One region of the Enterobacter sp. ECC-219 genome, then DNA from elsewhere that is predicted to be linked to it. Evidence: predicted binding sites of a transcription regulator. Region 1 holds the regulator's gene; the other holds the start of a gene.
The links. Region 1 encodes Fur, which represses iron uptake genes when iron is present. Its sites were predicted from a motif close to ATAATAATGAGAACNACTATCAA; they were not measured.
Positions count from the first base shown of each region.

Region 2: the regulator Fur is predicted to act here: its motif matches at 3,322-3,344, upstream of exbB (tol-pal system-associated acyl-CoA thioesterase).

Region 1 is NZ_CP143680.1:2,041,103-2,050,170, forward strand. Features, by position in the region: gene glnS (glutamine--tRNA ligase) at 1-1,450, shown strand, start outside; gene chiP (chitoporin) at 1,898-3,295, shown strand; gene chiQ (ChiQ/YbfN family lipoprotein) at 3,343-3,669, shown strand; gene fur (ferric iron uptake transcriptional regulator) at 3,762-4,208, opposite strand; gene fldA (flavodoxin FldA) at 4,499-5,029, opposite strand; gene ybfE (LexA regulated protein) at 5,185-5,472, opposite strand; gene ybfF (esterase) at 5,601-6,374, opposite strand; gene seqA (replication initiation negative regulator SeqA) at 6,558-7,106, shown strand; gene pgm (phosphoglucomutase (alpha-D-glucose-1,6-bisphosphate-dependent)) at 7,131-8,771, shown strand; gene V1603_RS09635 (IS110 family transposase) at 9,003-9,068, shown strand, end outside.
Region 2 is NZ_CP143680.1:4,883,186-4,892,253, forward strand. Features, by position in the region: gene V1603_RS23160 (TIGR00645 family protein) at 25-513, opposite strand; gene V1603_RS23165 (ESA_00282 family adhesion-associated protein) at 595-1,098, opposite strand; gene V1603_RS23170 (hypothetical protein) at 1,201-1,605, shown strand; gene V1603_RS23175 (cytoplasmic protein) at 1,607-2,056, shown strand; gene exbD (TonB system transport protein ExbD) at 2,099-2,524, opposite strand; gene exbB (tol-pal system-associated acyl-CoA thioesterase) at 2,529-3,260, opposite strand; gene metC (cystathionine beta-lyase) at 3,512-4,699, shown strand; gene yghB (DedA family general envelope maintenance protein YghB) at 4,843-5,502, shown strand; gene V1603_RS23200 (AraC family transcriptional regulator) at 5,548-6,447, opposite strand; gene yqhD (alcohol dehydrogenase) at 6,642-7,805, shown strand; gene dkgA (2,5-didehydrogluconate reductase DkgA) at 7,911-8,738, shown strand; gene V1603_RS23215 (YgiQ family radical SAM protein) at 8,842-9,068, opposite strand, start outside.

The DNA.
Region 1 (9,068 bases):
AGAAGACATCGAATACGTTGAGTCCATTAAAAACGACGTGCAATGGCTGGGTTTCAACTGGTCTGGCGATATCTGCTACTCCTCTGACTATTTTGATCAGCTGTATGCCTACGCGGTGGAGCTGATCAATAAAGGTCTGGCATACGTCGACGAACTGTCTGCTGACGAAATCCGCGAGTATCGCGGTACGCTGACTGCGCCAGGTAAAAACAGCCCGTTCCGCGATCGCAGCGTGGAAGAGAACCTGGCGCTGTTTGAAAAAATGCGTGCCGGTGGTTTCGAAGAAGGCAAAGCGTGCCTGCGCGCCAAAATCGACATGGCGTCTCCGTTCATCGTGATGCGCGACCCGGTGCTGTACCGCATTAAATTTGCGGAACACCACCAGACCGGCAACAAGTGGTGCATCTACCCGATGTACGACTTCACCCACTGCATTAGCGATGCGCTGGAAGGCATTACGCACTCCCTGTGTACGCTGGAGTTCCAGGACAACCGTCGTCTGTACGACTGGGTGCTGGATAACATCACCATTCCTGTGCATCCGCGTCAGTACGAGTTCTCTCGTCTGAATCTGGAATACACCGTGATGTCCAAGCGTAAGCTGAACCTGCTGGTAACAGACAAGCACGTTGAGGGTTGGGACGATCCGCGTATGCCAACCATCTCTGGTCTGCGCCGTCGTGGTTACACTGCCGCCTCTATTCGTGAGTTCTGCAAACGTATTGGCGTGACCAAGCAGGACAACACCATCGAAATGGCGTCTCTGGAATCCTGCATTCGTGAAGATCTCAACGAAAACGCCCCGCGCGCGATGGCCGTTATCGATCCGGTGAAGCTGGTTATCGAAAACTACCCGCAGGGTGGAAGCGAGCTGGTCTCCATGCCTAACCATCCGAACAAACCGGAAATGGGAAGCCGCGACGTGCCGTTCAGCGGTGAAATCTGGATCGATCGTGCTGACTTCCGTGAAGAAGCCAATAAGCAGTACAAACGTCTGGTGCTGGGTAAAGAAGTGCGTCTGCGTAATGCCTACGTCATCAAAGCCGAGCGCGTAGAGAAAGATGCAGAAGGCAACATCACCACCATCTTCTGTTCGTACGATGCAGAGACGCTGAGCAAAGATCCGGCAGATGGCCGCAAGGTGAAAGGCGTGATTCACTGGGTGAGCGCTTCCCACGCGCTGCCGGTAGAAATTCGTCTGTACGATCGTCTGTTTAGCGTGCCTAACCCGGGTGCAGCTGAAGACTTCCTGGCGACTATCAACCCGGAATCTTTGGTGATCAAACAGGGTTACGCGGAGCCGTCGCTGAAAGCGGCTGAAGCGGGCAAAGCATTCCAGTTTGAACGTGAAGGTTACTTCTGCCTGGACAGCCGTTACAGCACGGCAGAAAAGCCGGTATTTAACCGTACCGTAGGTTTGCGTGATACCTGGACGAAGATCGGCGAATAATAACGCTGCACTGGTCAATGAGAAACAAACGCCGCTTATAGCGGCGTTTTTTTATTTAATGATCATATCGTTAAAGTAGACCCGTAATTAGGCCAACTAAAATTTTTGGTCAACGTGGTGCTACTTATTTTTCTAAAAAAAGTTTGTCTTTCTGATAAAAAAGTGAATAAAGACAAATACGTGTTTTTTTACGATCTAATACGTTGAAATTACCTGCTTTAGCCCCGCCACACCTCGCATCCGGCTAAATGTTACAAAGCACTACCAATTATGTGCACTTCGTCATAATCCTGACTTTTGCCCACTGAAAAGCATTGATAATTCGCGTCGCGAAAAATAACCTAAAGACGGTAGTTAATTCGAGGGTATTTATAACTACCCCTGACCATTTGGTCTTTTATATTTTCGCCGTTTAAGGCGTTTTAATTCGTCAAAGAGGAATAATCTATGCGTACGTTCAGTGGCAAACGTAGTGCGCTGGCGCTGGCTATTGCCGGTGTGACAGCAATGTCGGGCCTGGTGGTGACACCAGAGGCGAAAGCAGCAGGTTTCATCGAAGATTCTACCCTCACTGGCGGTATTTATTACTGGCAGCGTGAACGTGACCGTAAAGATGTCACAGAAGATAAATACAAAACCAACCTCTCTCACTCCACCTGGAACGCCAACCTGGACTTCCAGTCAGGCTATGCCGCTGATATGTTCGGTCTGGATATTGCCGCATTTACCGCAATCGAAATGGCGGAAAACGGCGACAGCGGCCACCCGAACGAAATTGCCTTCTCCTCCAGCAATAAAGCCTATGACGAAGACTGGTCCGGAGATAAAAGCGGTATCAGCCTTTATAAGGCTGCAGCGAAATTTAAATACGGCCCGGTCTGGGCGCGCGGGGGGTATATTCAGCCAACCGGCCAGACGCTGTTAGCGCCGCACTGGAGCTTTATGCCTGGTACCTATCAGGGTGCAGAAGCCGGGGCTAACTTTGACTACGGTGACGCAGGTGCGTTGAGCTTCTCCTATATGTGGACCAACGAGTACAAAGCACCGTGGCACATCGAAATGGATAAGTTCTACCAGAACGATAAGAAAACCAAAGTCGATTACCTCCACTCGCTGGGCGCGAAGTACGACTTTAAAAACGATCTGGTTCTGGAAGCCGCATTTGGTCAGGCGGAAGGCTATATCGATCAGTATTTTGCTAAAGCCAGCTACAAATTTGATATCGCCGGTAGCCCGCTGAGCACCAGCTACCAGTTCTACGGTACGCGCGATAAGGTCAGCGATGGCAGCGTAAATGACATTTATAACGGCACCGCGTGGCTTCAGGCGCTGACCTTCGGCTACAAAGTCGGTCAGGTTGATTTGCGTCTGGAAGGGACATGGGTGAAGGCGGAAGGGCAGCAGGGCTACTTCCTGCAGCGTATGACCCCGACCTATGCATCATCCAACGGTCGTCTGGATATCTGGTGGGATAACCGCTCCGACTTCAACGCCGACGGCGAGAAAGCGGTCTTCTTCGGCGCCATGTATGACCTGAAAAACTGGAACCTGCCTGGCTGGGCGGTGGGGGCTTCTTACGCATACGCCTGGGACGCAAAACCAGCAGACATGGCGACGCCGGATGCCTACTACGATCCAAACTATCGCCTGAAAGAGTCCTCCTACAGCCTGGATGCTATCTATACCCTGCAGGATGGCCGCGCGAAAGGCACGATGTTCAAGCTGCACTTCACCCAGTATGACAACCACTCCGATATTCCAAGCTATGCGGGCGGTTACGGCAACATCTTCCAGGATGAACGTGACGTCAAATTCATGGTTATCGCCCCATTCACCATCTTCTGATGAGCACACCGGCGGGCTGAATCCCGCCGGTCTGGAGACTTCACATGATGAAAAAAATCGTAATCGTCGCGTTGCTGGCATCAGGGCTGGTGGCGTGCGTTCAGACTCAGGCGCCGAAAGAGGATTCCCGTCTGAAGGAGGCGTATAGCGCCTGTATTAATACTGCGGAAGCCTCGCCGGAGAAAATCGAAGCCTGTCAGAGCGTGCTGAATGTGTTGAAGAAAGAGAAAGCGCATGAGCAGTTCGCGACGCAGGAGAACGTTCGGGTGATGGATTATCAGGCCTGTATTCAGGCGCGTAAAACCGGTAACGATCAGGAAGTGGCGAAGCGTTGCGATAAGATCTGGAACGAGATACGCAATAACAATAAATAAGTTGCTTTACGCCCGGTGGCACTTTGCTTACCGGGCTTTTTTGACGCAAAAAAAAGCCAACCTTGCGGCTGGCTCAGAGTATGAACGCTAACTTATTTTGTGTCGTGAGCGTGTTCATTCTCGCGGCAATCCCCTTCAGCGCAGTGACCGTAAAGGTACAGGCTGTGGTTGGTCAGGCGAATGCCGTGACGAGCTGCGATTTCACGCTGACGCGCTTCGATGGAATCATCGCTAAATTCAATGACCTTGCCGCAATCGAGGCAGATCAGGTGATCGTGGTGATGCTGCTGGGTCAGTTCGAATACAGATTTACCGCCTTCGAAATTATGACGGGTAACAATGCCCGCGTCATCAAACTGGTTCAGCACGCGATAAACGGTGGCCAGCCCAATCTCTTCACCCATGTCGATAAGACGTTTATAAAGGTCTTCCGCACTGACATGGTGATTGTCTGGACCCTGAAGCACTTCGAGGATTTTTAATCGAGGAAGCGTTACTTTCAGGCCAGCCTTCTTTAATGCGGTATTGTTGTCAGTCATGCGGAATCTGTCCTGTTGCTAAACGATTCACTTCTGAAGGAAGTGACAGAAAATGCACCTGGGTTAATGCGTCTCATTATAGAACTGCCATGCCTAAATGAAAACTGCAAGTCTCAGGCAAAGTATGCTTATAAAAACGTGGTATCACCAACAAACTTGCTCAATGGAAACCACATTTTGCCAGGGAGACATTGTACAGGTCTGGGCGAAAAAGTTAAAAGTTTGTAGCAATTAATTTAATCGGTTTTACCTGGAAAACGGGCGCAACCTGCGTTGCGCCGTAGAAAAAATCAGGCGTTGAGAATATCGTCCAGGTGGAGTTCTTCACGGATCTGCTTAACCCACTTCTCTACACGCTCTGCCGTAAGCTCAGGCTGACGGTCTTCGTCAATGGCCAGACCCACAAAATGATCGTCATCGGCCAGGCCTTTAGAGGCTTCGAAGTGGTAACCGGCAGTCGGCCAGTGACCAACAATAACCGCGCCATTCGGCTCAATGATGTCGCGAATCGTCCCCAGCGCGTCACAGAAGTACTCGGCATAGTCTTCCTGATCGCCACAGCCAAACAGTGCGACCAGCTTCCCGTTGAAGTCCACCTCTTCCAGCGTCGGGAAGAAATCGTCCCAGTCGCACTGGGCTTCACCGTAGTACCAGGTTGGAATACCCAGCAGCAGAATGTCATAGCCCTCGAGATCTTCTTTGCTGCTCTTGGCGATGTCATGCACATCAGCAACGTCTTTACCGAGCTGTTTCTGAATGTTTTTTGCGATATTTTCGGTATTGCCGGTATCACTGCCGAAGAAAATGCCGATGATTGCCATGAGTAAAATAACCTCTTGAAACTTAATGGTATGGTGGCGCAATTCGGCCACGGATAAGGGCAATAATAGCAGAACTGGCAACCCTGCGGAAACCGCTATCGCGCAGGACTGCACTCTGTGCTACATGAAAAGGGCGATAAAGGGGTTTTTCAGACTTATGCCTGGCTGCGAAGCGTCTCAAGCTGAGCGATGAGCATCTCTTCAATAAGCTCGCTGCGGCTGATATTACGCGCCTCGGCCAGCTCGTTAAGCGCATCGACAGCGTCAGCGTTGAGCTTCAGTTCGACACGCTTAAGCCCACGATTTTTATCGCGTTTAAGCTGATTGCGTTTATTGATACGCAGCTGTTCATCGCGCGAAAGCGGATTCGTTTTCGGTCGTCCCGGTCGACGCTCATTCGCGAACAGATCTAGTGTCGTACGGTCCGTTTGTTCTTTGGCCATGATTCTGAGACTTCGGGGGAAACACGCCGCCCTGCTAAAGCCCGGGCGATAAGCGCGCCATCATACATCACCAAAAACGGCACGCCAACGACTGGAAGCCTGTCATCTTCCAGTCGCTCTCTTTTTAATCAATTTGCAGTATCAGCGAGATAGCGGCGGATAGCGCGCAGTACAGCGTCAGGTTTTTCGGCGTGAACCCAGTGCCCGGCCCCGGCAATCACGTGGGCGCGCGCCTGCGGGAACTGTGCCAGCAGCGTGTCGCGGTAAGCGTCGGTAATATAAGGAGAGTGGCCGCCGCGAATAAAGAGAGCAGGGTGCGGCCAGGTGGGGACGGTTTCCCAGCCCACGATGTTGTTGTACTGGTCCCACAGCACCGGCACGTTAAAACGCCATTGCCCGTCAACAAATGACTTCAAAAGGAACTGCACCACGCCTTCTTCATCAAGATGTTCACGCATAACCGTTGCCGCCTGCTGACGTGTGGAAACGCCAGCTGCCGTTACAGCATTAATTGCTGCGAAAATCTCATCATGACGTCGAACGTCGTAGTCCACAGGGGCAACATCAATGACCACAAGCCCGGAAATGCGTTCTGGCGCCAGCGCGGTGAGCGCCATAACCGCTTTACCGCCCATTGAATGCCCGATGAAGGTCACCTTCTGCAGATTGTGCGCATCAAGCGTATCCAGCAGATCCTGCGCCATTGCCGCATAGGTCATTTCGTCTGAGCGGCCGGAAAGCCCGTGATTGCGCATATCAACCTGTAGAATATCGTGATCGGTGACCAAATCGCGGGCCAGCACGCCCAGGTTATCCAGGCTGCCAAAAAGTCCATGAACCAGCACGATGGGGGAATTATTGTTCGGCGATTGTGCAGTTTGCGCTCGGGTATTCAATTTCATGGCAAAGTTCTTTTTTTACGTATGTCAGGTTAGGGTATCATGTTGACCATTCTGCCGCCCGGCTGCAAGGTTCCAGTTTAATCTGACTTTTGCCGCCAACCTGGTTTGACGCTATCCGCTGTTGGGATTTGACCTTATAATCCCAATGACTTGTATTCAGATAAGATATCGCACTGGATTAAGATGAAAACAATCGAAGTTGATGACGAACTCTATCAGTATATTGCCAGCCAGACGCGGCATATCGGGGAGAGCGCGTCCGACATTTTACGGCGCATGCTTAAAATTTCCGCCGCTTCACAGCCTGCCACCCCAGTTACCAAAGATGTCGTGTCTCAGCCGAGCGTTGCTGCACAGGCAAAACCTGCCGTGACGCCGGTAAAAGATAAAGTGCGCGCGATGCGTGAGCTGCTGCTCTCCGACGAATATGCGGAGCAGAAAAAGGCGGTCAACCGTTTTATGCTGGTGCTGTCTACACTTTACGCCCTGGATAACAAAGCGTTTGCTGAAGCGACCGAGTCGCTGCACGGCCGTACCCGCGTCTATTTCGCGGGCGACGAGCAGACGCTGCTGCAAAATGGCAATCAAACCAAACCTAAACATGTCCCTGGCACCCCGTACTGGGTGATCACCAATACCAATACGGGCCGCAAGTGCAGCATGATTGAACACATCATGCAGTCCATGCAGTTCCCGGCGGAATTGATTGAAAAGGTTTGCGGTACAATTTAACCCTTGCATCATAAGGACCCGGTAATGGCAAATCACAGCCGTGCAGGCCAACCTGCACAACAAAGCGATTTGATTAACGTCGCTCAGCTGACCGCGCAGTATTACGTGCTGAAACCGGTCGTGGGCAACGCAGAACACGCAGTGAAGTTTGGTACATCTGGTCACCGCGGCAGCGCGGCGCGCCACAGCTTTAACGAACCGCATATTCTGGCCATTGCTCAGGCCATTGCGGAAGAGCGCGCCAAAAACGGCGTTACCGGTCCGTGCTACGTGGGAAAAGATACCCATGCGCTGTCTGAACCGGCGTTCATTTCCGTGCTGGAAGTGCTGGCGGCAAACGGCGTTGACGTGATTGTGCAGGAGAACAACGGCTTCACCCCAACGCCGGCGGTATCAAACGCAATCCTTGTGCACAACAAAAAAGGTGGCGCACTGGCAGACGGGATCGTTATCACGCCATCCCACAACCCGCCGGAAGACGGTGGTATCAAATACAACCCACCTAACGGCGGCCCGGCTGACACCAACGTCACCAAAGTGGTGGAAGATCGTGCAAACGCGCTGCTGGCCGACGGCCTGAAAGGCGTTAAACGTATTTCTCTTGATGAAGCGATGGCCTCCGGCCACGTGAAAGAGCAGGATCTGGTTCAGCCGTTCGTGGAAGGGCTGGCGGATATCGTCGATATGGCGGCGATTCAGAAAGCCGGCCTGAAGCTGGGCGTGGATCCGCTGGGCGGCTCCGGTATTGAGTACTGGAAGCGCATCGCCGAGCACTACAAGCTGGATCTGACCATCGTGAACGATCACGTCGATCAGACCTTCCGCTTCATGCACCTGGACAAAGACGGCGCGATCCGTATGGACTGCTCCTCCGAGTGCGCGATGGCGGGCCTGCTGGCACTGCGCGAGAAGTTCGATCTGGCCTTTGCTAACGACCCGGATTATGACCGTCACGGCATCGTCACCCCTGCCGGGCTGATGAACCCGAACCACTACCTGGCTGTTGCGATCAACTACTTGTTCCAGCACCGCCCGCAGTGGGGCAAAGAGGTGGCTGTCGGTAAAACGCTGGTCTCTTCTGCGATGATCGACCGCGTGGTGGACGCGCTGGGCCGCAAGCTGGTGGAAGTGCCGGTGGGCTTCAAGTGGTTCGTTGACGGTCTGCACGACGGCAGCTTTGGCTTCGGCGGCGAAGAGAGCGCGGGCGCGTCCTTCCTGCGCTTCGACGGCACCCCGTGGTCAACCGATAAAGACGGCATCATCATGTGCCTGCTGGCTGCGGAAATCACCGCGGTTACCGGTAAAAACCCGCAGGAACACTACAACGAGCTGGCGGCACGCTTTGGTGCGCCAAGCTATAACCGTATCCAGGCTGGCGCGACCTCTGCGCAGAAAGCTGCATTGTCCAAACTCTCCCCAGAGATGGTCAGCGCAAGCACCCTGGCAGGCGATCCGATCACCGCGCGTCTGACGGCGGCACCGGGTAACGGTGCGTCTATCGGTGGACTGAAAGTGATGACCGAAAACGGCTGGTTCGCCGCGCGTCCGTCCGGTACGGAAGATGCGTACAAAATCTATTGCGAAAGCTTCCTCGGCGCTGAGCACCGCCAGCAGATTGAGAAAGAGGCGGTAGAGATTGTCAGCGAAGTGCTGAAAAACGCGTAAGTAGTGTTCTGGTGCGGGCTGATGCCCTTGTATGTTTAAAGTCACTTCAGTTACCCGTCTACAGACGGGTAAACTGTCACTGAGTTTCACCTGATGCCACAGCCCGTTAGCCCTCTGGGTTTTCAAGCCCGCGGGTGAGCTCATGGCGTGGCATCAGTTTTCCTGTTAACCCGAACAGCTGCCCGGGCGGCCTGTGCCAGCCCGTATATTACAAGGCCGGGAGACATGAACATGACTGAACATACCACCGTCGGCATCGATATTGCCAAAGACACTTTTGACGTCTTCATCAGTCCT
Region 2 (9,068 bases), 2.2 Mb from region 1:
GGCAGGGTGAGGGGTAAGGTGTCTCTACTTCTTACTTATCTTATCCAGATACCCCATCACAAACGCCGACAGCACAAACGTCAGATGGATAATCACATACCACATCAGCTTATTATCCGGCACGTTTTTCGCGTCCATAAACACGCGTAACAGGTGGATAGAGGAGATCGCCACTATAGATGCCGCAACTTTATTCTTCAGCGATGATGCGTCCATTTTTCCGAGCCAACTGAGCTTTTCTTTATGCTCGGCGATATCAAGCTGAGAGACGAAGTTCTCATAACCGGAGAACATCACCATCACCAGTAAGCCGCCCACCAGTGTCATATCCACCAGTGACAACAGAACCAGAATCAAATCTGCTTCCGCCACGGAGAAAATGTTAGGCAAGACGTGGAAAATCTCCTGGAAGAACTTGATCGTCAGGGCGACCAGCGCCAGGGAAAGACCGAAATAGACGGGTGCGAGCAGCCAGCGAGAGGCATACATTGCGTTTTCAAAGAAGCGTTCCATAAAATCCTGTCTGCAAACGAAACCAGCGCTCAGTATATCTCAACGGCGCTGACTGTTTGCAAGAACTAACCCGCACGTCACTCAGACGTTGTCCGGGTTGACCTCCGGACGCGCATACTCCGGCCAGACCAGCGCCACAAGCTCGGGGTAGGCTTCCAGACTGAACTCGCGAAAACACTGCCGCAAATTTAATACGTCCAGATCGGAACAGGAAACCTTCTCACCGTTAAGACAGCGCTTTTTGATATTGTCATAATATTTATAAACCGCCGAATTGAGGTCGCTACAGCGACGCTGAGCCTCAAACAGACCGGGGGTATCATTAATTTCCGACATTTTCATACGTTTAATTGTCGCGTGTAAGAAGTCGATATATTCATGATTCACCCGCCAGTACCAGACAGGCGTAACGGAGTTCATCAGAACAGAGAAATGGTCTTCTCCTTCCTCTTTTGTCATCAGCTCAGGCTGTGGCGGTTCACTGGTGTCTTTCGACACTTTCGTTTTATTGAACTCCTGCATCAATAAAAGCACACCAGCGGTCAGTAATAGTAATGTGATGACCGTAAAAAAAATGCTGTTCATGGGTTGGCTCCATTTTTTTTGATTTTAAAATTGCCTCATGATATTGTCAACGAATCTCACGCCTTTACCAACCCCACCCTGTTGAAAATAAAGGAAATTAAAATGCTGCCCGACTATCTCGTCCCGGCTAAGTACCACATTGCGCCTGTGGAACAGAAACCGATGGAAGAAGAAAAAAAGGCCAGTTTAACTCAGGGGAAAAGAAAGCTCTCTGATTTCGAGCCAGATATATTAATTGGCGTTTCCCGCACTGGCAAATCCCGTAATATGTTGCTGGAAGAGCACGATCGCCATATAAAAGACCGCTTATTTCGCGCTATAAAAATTGAAGCCTTCGTCCACCTGCTGAATGACCTGCAGGCCGAAGGTGAAATAGATGCCCAGAAACTAAGTCAAATAATGGCTGAAAAAACAAAAGAAATAAATGAGGCCGGCAATGAAATTTGGCTTAATCTAATTACGCGAGAAAAAAACAACCCTATTTTTTATACCCTGGGGGAAGATTAACGTGAAAGAAGTTAAAGACAATGACGTTTATTTGACTTTAGATGATAAAAAAAGTGATGAATTTATCTTAAAGCAAAATATCGAGGCGCTGAGAAATGCAAAAAATGCCGAGATGACGCGTATTACACAAGACATGGTATCGATCCCGGCAACGCTGGTGCGTCTGAAATGGCAGAATCGCCGCGAGATTTATCCGTTACAGGTCAAAGAAGAAATTTACGGTGCCGTGATGAACGCCATCATCGAACAGCAACCAGAATTGAAAGAGAAACTGCTGGGACGTCTTGAGGCCAACTATCAGTATCTGCTTGCCAGAGAAGTCGCCACCCTGCGCCTGACGCGCAAACTGTCAGCCGGTGAATACCGTACGTCAAACGTCACCTGCGTTGCCCTCGATGAGGATGCGCTTGCAACCTCCTCTACCGCACCGACGGACGACAAAAACGCATAAACCGACAGGCATAAAAAAAGCCGGCTTTCGCCAGCTTCTGTATCACTTCGAGGCCGCTTTCTCTTCCCCGACCAGCCCAATCTTCAGATAACCCGCCTGATGCAGCGTGTCCATTACCTTCATCATGGTTTCGTAGTCGACGGTTTTGTCCGCCCGGAAGAAGACGGTGGTGTCTTTCTTGCCGCTGGTAAGCCGATCCAGCGCCGGAATAACGGAAGCATCCGTTACCGGGTCGTTACCCAGGAACATGGATTTATCCGCTTTCACCGACAGATAGATAGGCTTTTCCGGACGCGGCTGCGGCTGGCTGGAGGAGGCAGGCAGATTCACCTTCACGTCGACCGTCGCCAGCGGCGCAGCCACCATGAAAATAATCAGCAGCACCAGCATGACGTCGATAAACGGCGTCACGTTGATTTCGTGCATTTCGCCGTTATCGTCCAGATTTTCGTTGAGACGCATCGCCATACTATTAACCTACGCGCAGTTTAGACGCCGCATGGACCGGCTTCACGGAGCTGGCATTCAGGTCGAGATCGCGGCTTTGCAGCAGCAGAACCTGGGCGGCAACGTCTCCGAGAGTCGCTTTGTAGCTGCCAATCATACGCGCGAAGATGTTGTAGATAACCACCGCAGGGATAGCGGCAACCAGACCGATTGCCGTCGCCAGCAGCGCTTCCGCGATACCCGGCGCAACCACCGCGAGGTTGGTGGTTTGGGTCTGCGCAATACCGATAAAGCTGTTCATGATGCCCCAGACCGTACCGAACAGACCAATGAACGGCGAAATCGCGCCGATGGTCGCCAGATAACCATTGCCGCGTCCCATGTGTCGACCAACGGCCGCAACACGACGCTCCAGACGGAAACCGGTACGCTCTTTAATGCCTTCGTTATCTTCACTGCCGGCGGAGAGTTCCAGCTCGTTCTGAGCTTCATTCACTAACAGGGTGGTCAGGCTTTTCGCGTGGAAGGATGAGGTCATCTCAGAAGCCTGATCCAGAGAGCGGGCTTCAGCCAGCTGCTGCTGTTCCCGCTTGAGGCGACGCTTCTGCGAAAGCAGCTCGGCGCTTTTGCTGAAGAAGATAGCCCAGGTGACAACGGACGCCAGAATCAGGCCGATCATCACAATCTTAACCACGATGTCAGCATGATGATACATGCCCCAAACGGAGAGATCCGTCTGCATCAAATTATTACCCACTCTGTATCTCCAGGACGCAAATCACAAAATCTGAACGTAATAATATCAAAAAGTCGTCGAATTGATAGTCGTTCTCATTAGTATTTACATGGTGCCTTAATTTTCGCTCACTTTCCTTGCGCTTACGCAGTAAAAATTTCTTATGCGCTTTTTTGCTAATATTTTCTGCTTATTCGATAAGCATGCGGGTGCAGTTTTTTACAATCGTGGTAGTCTGGACGTCCAGACGTATAAAAACAGGGTTTGCAAATATGACGAAGAAGCATCTTGATACCACGCTGGTACAGGCTGGACGCAGCAAAAAATATACTCAGGGTTCGGTTAACAGCGTGATTCAACGCGCCTCTTCCCTGGTGTTTGACACCGTTGAGGAGAAAAAAATCGCCACGCGCAACCGCGCGAAAGGCGGGTTGTTCTATGGTCGTCGCGGCACCCTAACCCACTTTTCTCTGCAGGAGGCGATGTGCGAGCTGGAAGGCGGCGTGGGCTGCGCGCTGTTCCCATGCGGGGCGGCGGCGGTTGCCAACACCATTCTGGCGTTTGTGGAACAGGGCGACCATATCCTGATGACCAACACGGCCTATGAACCCAGCCAGGATTTCTGCACCAAAATCCTCAGCAAGCTCGGCGTAACGACCGGCTGGTTTGACCCGCTGATTGGTGAAGGCATTGCTGAACTTATCCAGCCAAACACGCGCATTGTGTTCCTGGAATCTCCCGGCTCTATCACCATGGAAGTGCACGACGTGCCGGCTATCGTGAAGGCCGTACGCAGCAAAGCGCCAGAGGCGATTATCATGATCGACAACACCTGGGCGGCGGGCGTGCTGTTTAAGGCGCTGGAATTCGACATTGATATCTCGATTCAGGCGGCAACGAAATACCTGATTGGCCACTCTGACGGGATGATTGGCACCGCGGTATCCAACGCGCGCTGCTGGGACCAGCTGCGTGAAAATGCCTACCTGATGGGCCAGATGGTGGATGCAGACACGGCATACATGACCAGCCGTGGTATCCGCACGCTGGGGGTTCGCCTGCGTCAGCATCATGAAAGTAGTCTGAAAATCGCTGAGTGGCTGGCGCAGCATCCGCAGGTTGAGCGCGTGAACCATCCGGCACTGCCGGGCAGTAAGGGCCATGAGTTCTGGCAGCGTGACTTTACGGGCAGCAGCGGGCTGTTCTCGTTTGTGCTTAAAAAACGGCTCAATAATGACGAGCTGGCGAGCTATCTGGATAATTTTACCCTCTTCAGCATGGCCTACTCCTGGGGCGGTTTTGAATCCCTGATCCTGCCGAATCAGCCGGAGCAGATCGCGGCCCTGCGCCCCGGCGGTGAAGTGGACTTCAGCGGCACCCTCATTAGATTGCATATCGGTTTAGAAAACGTGGACGATTTAATTGCGGATTTATCTGCAGGGTTTGAACGTATCGTGTAGAGTGCGGGCTGAAAATGTACTCTCCGGACGCTTTTGTGAACACTGCAAGCAGAAAAGTCTGCATGAGTTGCGCCTGCGATCAATCCCGGCAGGTAAAATTGGGAGTACAATAGCGTTATCTCTGCTGTTCCACAGGAAAGTCCATGGCTGTTATTCAAGATATTATCGCGGCGCTCTGGCAACATGATTTTGCCGCCCTGGCGGATCCTCACGTCATAGGCGTCGTCTATTTTGTGATGTTCGCAACGCTGTTTCTGGAAAATGGATTACTGCCAGCCTCGTTTTTACCCGGTGACAGTTTGCTTTTACTTGCCGGGGCCTTGATTGGCAAAGGCGTCATGGACTTTACGCCCACGATGGTTATCCTCACCTCCGCCGCGAGCCTGGGCTGCTGGCTGAGCTATCTGCAGGGCCGCTGGCTTGGAAACACGCGCGTGGTAAAAAGCTGGCTGGCGCAGTTGCCCCATAAATACCATCAGCGTGCGACCTGTATGTTTGACCGACACGGCCTGCTGGCACTGCTGGCCGGGCGTTTTCTGGCGTTTGTTCGCACTCTTCTGCCCACCATGGCGGGTATTTCCGGGCTGTCTAACCGCCGGTTTCAGTTCTTCAACTGGCTGAGCGGCCTGCTGTGGGTCGGTGTCGTAACCACGTTCGGCTATGCGCTGAACATGATCCCGTTTGTGAAACATCACGAAGATCAGGTAATGACCTTCCTGATGATCCTGCCGATTTTCCTGCTGGTGGCAGGGCTGGTAGGGACGATTGCGGTGGTGATCAAGAAAAAGTATTGCAGTGCCTGATCCCCTCGCCCTGACCCTCTCCCCATTGGGGAGAGGGAAAAAAGCCTAAGCTCCCTGCATGGTTCGGATGCGTGACGCATCTTCTCCCGGCGTGACGCCGAAATAGCGCTTAAACTCCCGACTGAACTGCGACGCGCTTTCATAGCCGACGCGCATGGCCGCCGCGCTGGCCTTCATGCCGTCGTGGATCATCAGCATGCGCGCCTTATGCAGCCGGTAGGTTTTGAGGTACTGCAGCGGCGAGGTGCTGGTCACCGACTTAAAGTTATGGTGAAACGCCGAGACGCTCATGTTCGCTTCCGCGGCCAGCTGGTCAACGCTGAGGTTTTCCGTGTACTGACTCTCAATACGTTTGAGCACGCGGCTGATCAGGCTGAAGTGGGTCTGTCGGCTCACCAGGGCAAGTAACGCCCCGCCGCCCGGGCCCAGCAGCACGTGGTAAAGAATTTCGCGAACGATCTGCTTGCCGAGAATACGCGCGTCCAGCGGCCTCTCCATGACGTCCAGCAGGCGCTCAATGGCGCAGAGGATCTCTTCCGACAGCGTCGCCGAGTTAATCCCGCTGGAGGCCATCGACGGCTGGAAGAGCTCGTCTTCGCCAATCTCCATCAGCAGCTCCTGCAGCTGAAGAATATCAACGTTGACGCGAATACCCGCCAGCGGGACCTCCTCTGTCGCGAAGGTTTCACATTCGAAGGGTAAAGGTACCGTCAGGAGCAAATATTCATTGGTGTCGTAGCGGAACACGCGCTCGTTGATATAGCCAATTTTATGGCCCGAGAAGAGAAAAACGATGCCCGGCTGGTACATCACCGGCGTGCGCGTCCCGGGTTGCGTGCCGTAGAGCAGGCGAATGTCCGGCAGCAGGTCGCTGACGTTATTTTCTTTATCTATCAGTCTTTTAATCTGCGCCGTGAGCTGGTGGCAGATCGCTTCGCGGTTCATTTTACGTTACTCCGGGTACGGTTTACGACCCTTACAGTCTGCGCATTTTTCCGAAGTTTCTCCAGCGCTCTGTAGAAATGGGCAAGACATCGACAGGAATGTGCATTGAGGGCCTGGTCCCGGACGGCCACAATGAGCAGCATCAGGTAGCCATCAGCGCCACCACGGTTTTCACCCACTAAAGGGAACGAGCAATGAACAACTTTAATCTTCATACCCCAACCCGCATTCTGTTTGGTAAAGACGCTATCGCCGATCTGCGCGCGCAGATCCCTGCTGACGCCCGCGTGCTGATCACCTACGGCGGCGGCAGCGTGAAAAAAACCGGCGTGCTGGATCAGGTTTATAGCGCGCTGGACGGTCTGGACGTGCGTGAGTTCGGCGGCATCGAGCCAAACCCGTCTTACGAAACGCTGATGAACGCGGTGAAAATCGCCCGCGAAGAAAATATCACCTTCCTGCTGGCGGTCGGCGGCGGCTCCGTGCTGGACGGCACTAAGTTCATCGCGGCGGCAGCGCACTACGCTGACGGCGTTGACCCGTGGCACATCCTGGAAACCCGCGGCAGCGACATCAAAAGCGCGATCCCGATGGGCTCCGTGCTAACCCTCCCGGCCACCGGCTCTGAATCCAACAAGGGCGCGGTGATCTCCCGCAAAACCACCGGCGACAAGCAGGCCTTTATGAACGAACACGTTCAGCCTGTCTTCGCTATTCTGGATCCGGTGTACACCTACACCCTGCCTGCGCGTCAGGTAGCGAACGGCGTGGTCGATGCCTTTGTTCACACCGTGGAGCAGTACGTGACCTACCCGGTGAATGCCAAAATTCAGGATCGCTTCGCGGAAGGCATTCTGCTGACGCTGATTGAAGAGGGCCCGAAAGCGCTGAAAGAGCCGGAGAACTATGACGTTCGCGCCAACGTCATGTGGGCCGCAACGCAGGCGCTTAACGGCCTGATCGGCGCTGGCGTGCCGCAGGACTGGGCGACCCACATGCTCAGCCATGAGCTGACGGCGATGCACGGTCTGGACCACGCTCAGACGCTGGCCGTTGTGCTGCCCGCGCTGTGGAACGAAAAACGCGACACCAAGCGCGCCAAACTGCTGCAGTACGCCGAGCGCGTTTGGAACATCACCGAGGGTTCTGACGATGCGCGTATTGATGCTGCCATTGAAGCGACCCGTAACTTCTTTGAAAGCCTGGGCGTGCCAACGCGTCTGTCCGGCTACGGCCTGGACGGCAGCTCCATCCCTGCCCTGCTGGCAAAACTCGAAGAGCACGGCATGACCCAGCTCGGCGAGCACGGGGACATTACGCTGGACGTGAGCCGTCGTATCTACGAAGCGGCACGCTAAGCGTTTTTGTCCTCCCGACTTTCGTTTTTTGACATTTCGTCCAGACTTAATGCACACCCCATCGTCGGAGTCCCCCTCCGACGATGCGCACCTGAAGGAGGAAAAATGGCAAACCAAACCGTAATCAAGCTGCAGGACGGCAACGTGATGCCCCAGCTGGGGCTAGGTGTATGGAAAGCCGGTAACGACGAGGTCGTCTCCGCCATTCATAAAGCACTGGAAGTCGGCTATCGGTCGATTGATACCGCCGCCGCGTACAAAAACGAGGACGGCGTGGGTACCGCGCTGGCCAGCGCCGGCGTACCCCGCGATGAGCTATTTATCACCACTAAACTGTGGAACGACGATCAAAAGCGCCCCCGTGAAGCGTTGCAGGAGAGCCTGGAGAAACTCCAGCTCGATTTCGTCGATCTGTACCTGATGCACTGGCCAGTTCCGGCCATCGACCATTACGTTGACGCCTGGAAAGGGATGATTGAACTGCAGAAAGAGGGGCTGGTGAAAAGCATCGGCGTCTGTAACTTCCAGGTACATCACCTGCAGCGTCTGATTGATGAAACGGGCGTCGCACCGGTGATTAACCAGATCGAGCTGCACCCGCTACTGCAGCAGCGTCAGCTTCATGCCTGGAACGCCACCCACAAGATCCAAACCGAATCCTGGAGCCCGCTGGCGCAGGGTGGTGAAGGCGTGTTCGATCAGAAAATTATCCGCGACCTGGCGGATAAATACGGTAAAACCCCGGCGCAAATCGTCATTCGCTGGCATCTGGACAACGGCCTGGTGGTCATTCCGAAATCGGTCACGCCGTCGCGTATCGCCGAGAACTTTGACGTCTGGGATTTCCGGCTGGACAAAGACGAGCTGGGTGAAATTGCGAAGCTGGATAAGGGCAAGCGTTTAGGGCCGGATCCGGATCAGTTTGGCGGGTAATCCCCTCACCCTGCCCTCTCCCCAAAGGGGAGAGGGTGTTCAAGTTCCCTCTCCCCTTTGGGGAGAGGGTTAGGGTGAGGGGTGAGGGGTGAGGACATCATCGTTATCCAATCTTACGCTTTACGCTCTTCTTCGTCCCCGCACCACCGTTCGAACGCTGATGCACAATCGGCGTGTGCTTTGTCAGCGCCGGGCGCGTATTGCGGTTCTGGCGACGCGCTTCGCGCATCTCATCCAGCGTCGGGGCCGGAACCAGGCAGTCGCGGCGCGAGCCAATCAGATGTTTTTTACCCATCTCTTCCAGCGCCTGGCGGATCAGCGGCCAGTTTT